Exiguobacterium sibiricum 7-3: one gene and its partner. Each later gene encodes a partner of the first gene's protein in a complex. Links are inferred from orthologs where the notes say so. Each region holds a gene or a part of one and is shown on either strand. Other genes may lie near its edges.

Region 1 (3,015 bases):
ACGAATACTGGTTATTTGTCATCATAAATAAAGTCTCAATTTGATCATTCATTTTTTTATTGATTGAGGCGACTTGCATCTCATATTCGAAATCCGATACAGCACGTAATCCACGGACGATGACACCCGCCCCGACCTCCGAGGCATAATCGACAAGTAACCCGTTAAAGGAGTCGACTTTAATATGCGGTAAATGTTCCGTCACTTCTGAAATCAGATCCATTCGTTCACGAACTGAAAACAGCGGTTGCTTCGAGGAATTGTTCAGTACCGCAACGATGATTTCGTCGAAAATAGGTGCTGCCCGTTCAATGATATCAAGATGTCCGTTCGTGATGGGGTCAAAACTTCCCGGACAGATGGCGATTCGTTTCATGCTTGTTCCTCCAGTTCTGTAAATTCATACAATGTAATCGAGATGACCGTAGAGTACCGCAGGCGTTTGATGACCTGTAAACGTCCAATTTCATCTGGTAACTCCGTCTCTGATCCATGTTCGCAAATAATGACACCATTGTCTGTCAGCATGTCATGTTGGTCTATGTATGCCACTTGATCGGCAAGTTGCTCCTTCGCATACGGCGGATCAAGGAAAATCAGTTTAAACGGTGATTCAGCCGCAAGTTCCGATAACGCAACGTTCACATCTTTCTTCAAGATACGGCTTCGATCCGTAAAACGTGTCGTCTCTAGATTTTCTTTAATCGTTTGAATCGCTTTAAAGTGTTGATCGACAAAAACAGCTTCATCACAGCCTCGTGATAATGCTTCGATTCCAAGCCCACCACTCCCTGCAAATAGATCAAGTGCCTTTCCTCCGTCAAAATACGGTCCGATGACATTAAACAAGGACTCCTTGACCTTATCTGTCGTCGGTCGTGTCTGATCTCCCGGTACAGCTTTGATTCGCATGCCTTTTCGTTCCCCCGATATGACTCGCATCCTGTTCCTTCCTTTCAAAAAGGAGCGACGAGGATGTCCTCATCGCTCTACCTGTTAGACTTCTTCTTGTATCTTACCTTTTTTATTCGCATACGTTTCACTGATGAACGGTCGTTCTGATCGAATGACGCTCTCGACAAACGGTAATTCTGTAATCCGCTCAACCATCTGTTCATGTCGTTCCAAATCAACGTATAAAAAGACGTATCGTTCCCGCTTTGAAGTGAAATAGACATTTCCGAACCGACGCAATTGACGTGATGCTTTCAACGCATTGACATAGACGATAAGTCCGATTCGATCCTTAATCACACACCGTTCCTCCCTCGTGTCGTTCTTAACCGCTACAGCTGCAGCTTCCTCCAGTCGAACATCCTCCTGCACATCCTTGATCGAAAAATGGATTTCCGGTCGGTACTTTAATTTGAGGAGAGACTTGTCCTGCTAGGACGAGACTGACTTGTCCGAGAAGCGTTTCCAGTTGCTTTTCAGCTTTTTTAAACTGCGCGACTTCTTCTTGTAAATCCAGTGCACGTTTAATTTCATGCACTTTTTTTGTGATGGTTTGATAATCCGGATGATACCGGCCAAACCGTTGCACCAATTCGTATTCTTCTTTAATCCGGTTAAAGTCACGAATGACGTCCTGTGCTTGTCTTGAGTTGGCACGTGCCTGTTTTGCTAATCTATATGCTTGACCTGTTTCGCTTTGCGAGAGAGAGTATGCAAGGTCTTCCGCTGCGTTGATGAGGTCTATCGTTTTATCTGAATAAATCACAACGAATCTCCTCCTTAACTTAACCATCATATCATAACATTTATCTCGCTCCTAGCACGCTGAATTGTGTATAATTTGTTCAGAAGGAAGGAATGAATTGTATGCAATTTTTATCATTTAACATGTTCCGCACGATCGGGATTAAAACCGAACATGCGAAGTCCGATTATCACTTTGATTCACTCGGCAAAATCGCTCAAGCTGACGTGATTTTGTTCCCGGAATATTGGCAGATCCATTCCATCATCTACGGGATGAAGAAACCAATCTTCCCTTCGGCGGCCACGTTCCATCTCGGACACGATAAGATTGAAATGACCCGTATCTTCCAGACCGTCATACCTGAGAATATTCCGCGGACAGGAATTTACGGAAAAAATGAATTCACGATTTCCCGTGTGCTGGATGAGTTCAGTTTTCCGTTTGTTGCCAAGACCGTCCGGAGTTCGATGGGACAAGGCGTCCATCTGATTAAAGATCAAGCCGATTGGGACAAATATGTCGCGCTGCATGAGACGTTTTATGTTCAGGAATACATCCCGAATGAGAAGGATCTTCGGGTCGTCGTCATCGGCGACAAAGTTCTTGCGGCTTACTGGCGTGTTGGAGGCGCTCAATTTCTAAACAATGTTGCTCAAGGCGGTGTCCTTGATTTCGAGAACATTCCACAAGAGGCACTTGATTTTGTTCTGTCTCTCGCTAAGCAACTTGATATCGATCATGCCGGATTCGACCTCATTTTCCGAGATGATCATATCTATGTTCTTGAGTTTAACGTTTTCTTTGGTGGAGAAGGATTAAATCATCTCGGCATCCATGCGCCAGATACGATTCTTGAATACGTCGAACGAAAATACGGAAGTTCATGAATTCTTCAAATTGACTTCACAACTTTTTCTTTATCGATTGTTTCATTATGGTATGATAGCTTGGAAAGACTAGTGTACACTAGCAAACTGGGGTATAGGGGGATTCACACATGAAGTTTGAACAGTTCGGAATCGAAGGCAAAGAAATTAAATTCGGGTTACTCGAAACCATCATGGATCATCATCGTTTTGTCCGCGAAGGACAGTGGGATTATGAGCGTGCCATGTATGACATGAAGTACGAAAAACAATCAACGGGAGAGGTATTCTATCTCCGTGTTCCGGTCTATGCCATCCAAGGTGAGATCGAAGACCGTCAAGCCGTCGTTCGGATGTTGACACCGTTACTCGGAAAACACTATTATCCGCACGGCGTCGAATACGATGAGGAGTTCCCTCCTGAAATCGTCAAAGACTGCGAACGTC
Region 2 (2,902 bases), 890 kb from region 1 along the record:
CCCGCCTTCTTTCGTCGAGATTGGCGGGGCCTCGACAAACGCACGGTCCAGCAAGTTAGTCAGTTCCTCATGTGGATCGAGCCCGAGTGCCAGTTGTCCCAAGCGGTCGCTCAACAGTTCCTCAAGCGCGGCTTGAATACGCGGAATCAAGCGGAGCGTCGATTTCAATTGGACGAGATCACGGGCAGAAGCTGTCCCATATCCGACTTTCGCGACCAATCGTTCCAAATCGTATACTTCCCGCAGCGTATCTTTCAACTGTTGCCGCTCAAAATAATGCGCCAACAATTCTTCGACGGCGTCGAGCCGTTCTGTAATCGTCCGTTCCGACAGCAATGGTTTTTCGAGCCAGCGTTTCAGCATCCGTCCGCCCATCGCTGTTCCGGTCACATCTAACAGACCGAGCAATGACCCTTTTTTATCGCCGGTCCGAGCAGAACGGACCAGTTCCAGATTCTTGACGGTATTCGGCTCCAGTTGCATAAAATCAGCCGCTTCATAGACCAGCGCCGGTTGTAAATGCGCAAGCGACCGTTTTTGCGTATCGTGCATATACGCGTACAAGACAGCAAAGGCATCTGCTTGTGCCGCATCAATCGCCCGGTCACCGTGCGGATGACTTTCCCGGCGTGTACTTTCCGTCATCGGAATCTGCAGATGGCTGAGTGCCGCTTCGTGTTCTCGCGTCGTGATGATGATTTCGCGCGGCAGGATGATGCTTAACTCCTTCGCGACCGCATCAAGCGTCGCAACACTCGTCAAGGCACTTTCTCCGGTCGAGACATCGCCGCGGGCGATACCGAATCGTCCATCCTGTTCGACGACTGCAACGAGATACCGGTTTTCTTTTTCCGTCAACGACGACATCAAGGTCCCCGGCGTGATGACTTGGACGACTTCACGTTTGACGAGTCCTTTCGTCAACTTCGGATCTTCGACCTGATCGCACAAAGCGACTTTATAACCCCGTTCGATCAATTGTTCGATGTAGCCGTTTGCCGCATGGTGCGGCACACCGCACATCGGGATCGGGTGTTCGGCATTCTTGCCGTTTTTGGCCGTCAATGTCAATTCCAGTTCATGTGCCACTTGTTTGGCATCCTCAAAAAATAACTCATAAAAATCACCGAGACGATAAAATAAAAAGGCATCGGGATAATCAGCCTTAATGGAAAAATATTGTTTCATCATCGGCGTATTGTGGACTGCTTCCATGATTTTCACCTCATTCGCGTAAAAAGCCGACGGGAATCCGTCGGCTTTTCCAATTCAGTTCATTGATTAATAGCCGCAACCGCCGCTTTTATTTTCTGCTTCCATACCGCTGCCTGTTTTCCCCGCCAAGACATCGCCATCTGTCGCTTCGATGATTTGATCCGTGATTCCGTTTGAGATCGTCACCGTCACATATTGAAGAAGTCCGTTTACTTCTTCCTGGGATTCTTGGAATTGTTGCACGACCGGCATCTCGTCGAGTTCTGCGAATAATTTATCCAGTTTTGCTTCGACACGTGCCAATGCTTCCGTTTTACCGTAATGCTGGCAGTTGACTGCTTCTTTTTGCAGGAACTTGATTTGTTTCATCATCTTTTGAACTTTTTCGTTCCCGTTGATGTTCGCTTCAGCAGCTTTGAATCGTTCTACTTCTGATGTCTCAGAAATCATTTTCGCGATTTCATTGGCCTTTTCGATGATTTGTTCATCTGTGTACATAAACATTCGTCCCCTCTATCGGAAGCGGTGATCCCGCTACGCTTATCGTATCTACGAACGATGACTCGTTCTTAACGCATTCATTATACCGTTCTCTTCAAGGGGTGACAAGAATAGTTCCTTATTCAATCGATCGCCACAACAAATAGGCGGCATGACTGCGGTACGGCGCAAATTCTTCCGCTAACAGGACCGCTTCTTCGACACTTGGACGACTCCACGCAACCGTTCGAACGCCCGTAAAATGCCAATGTCGGACGCTGGAAACAAATCTTCCCGTCCATAGCCAAACATCAAAACGTTTTGCACTGTCCAGGGACCGACCCCTTTTAGGGCAATCAATGTCTCGGCGATCGTTGCGTCAGACGCTTCCGTCAACTCGTCAAAATCAATCTCGGTCCGCGCTGCACCAAGGAGATACTCGACTTTTCGTCCGGATAGTTGAAGTGCTCGAAGCTGATCCGGTTCGATTTTCCGTAACTGGTCTGCCGTCGGCGGGAAAATCACCCCGTCCTGTTCCGTTCCGAACGTCCGGCAGAACCGTTCCATCAGGACTTGCGCAAATGCCAGATTAATTTGTTGATGAATGATTGACCGGATCAGTGCAGTAAACGGACTGATATCGAGCACAAGCCGCTCCGCTCCGAACGTCGCCACGACTTCCGAAAGCGACGTCTTTGATAGGTGCTGACTTGGATTCATCGTATCCAGACGAAACCGACGGCACAATTGCTGCACCATCGGTTCCCGTGGACCTTTCCCGGACAAAAGAAGTGTCCGAGGCCCGGATGCTTCAATCTGACCGACGAACTTTCCTTCCGGCAACAAAAGCGGGACAAACAATCGACCGTCCTGTTCGACTTGTAAACGGTCACCGCGAAGTCGCTTCCGGATACCGGCAAAGTCATACTCCTCTTCTAAAATCACTTGTTCCTGCCACATACCATCGCTCCCTCAGCCAATGAATAGTTTGATTCCACCCAGAATCAGACCAATGAAAAAACCGCAAATCGCGCCGTTGACGCGAATCCATTGCAAATCGTTCCCGACCTTGTCCTCAATCATATGAATTAACGTTTCCGTATCAAAACGATTTAAGTTTTCCCGGACCAAGCCACCGATTTTTTGATGGTTTTGATCAACGAACCGAACAAGCTGGTCTTTCATCCAACGGTCACTTTCTTCTTTG

Evidence for each region. Proteins that work in one complex are often made in the same cells at the same time.
Region 2: the proteins of P402_RS0106375 (region 1) and P402_RS0111260 are in contact, whole or in part, in a crystal structure (PDB 6PRK), measured with the Bacillus subtilis proteins. The link is inferred for Exiguobacterium sibiricum 7-3 from one-to-one orthologs.

Annotation. Positions count from the first base shown.
Region 1 is NZ_KK211190.1:1,078,753-1,081,767, reverse strand. The notes cover bases 1-2,960. They hold P402_RS0106375 (YlbF family regulator), read right to left. Parts: upstream 1,721-2,960; coding sequence 1,280-1,720; downstream 1-1,279. Other genes in these bases: P402_RS0106365 (YugN family protein), read left to right, coding at 2,700-2,960; P402_RS0106370 (ATP-grasp domain-containing protein), read left to right, coding at 1,822-2,589; P402_RS0106380 (YlbG family protein), read right to left, coding at 997-1,254; rsmD (16S rRNA (guanine(966)-N(2))-methyltransferase RsmD), read right to left, coding at 373-960; coaD (pantetheine-phosphate adenylyltransferase), read right to left, coding at 1-376. Outside these bases: more of P402_RS0106365, read left to right, coding at 2,961-3,015. UniProt on the Bacillus subtilis protein: Regulates sporulation prior to stage II. Positively controls the competence regulator ComK at a post-transcriptional level. May modulate the translation, stability or activity of ComS. May work together with YmcA to regulate community development.
Region 2 is NZ_KK211190.1:1,967,268-1,970,169, forward strand. It holds P402_RS0111260 (RicAFT regulatory complex protein RicA family protein), read right to left. Parts: upstream 1,720-2,902; coding sequence 1,282-1,719; downstream 1-1,281. Other genes in the region: mutS (DNA mismatch repair protein MutS), read right to left, coding at 1-1,215; P402_RS16515 (DNA-3-methyladenine glycosylase family protein), read right to left, coding at 1,897-2,655; P402_RS0111270 (DUF445 domain-containing protein), read right to left, coding at 2,668-2,902. UniProt on the Bacillus subtilis protein: May work together with YlbF to regulate community development.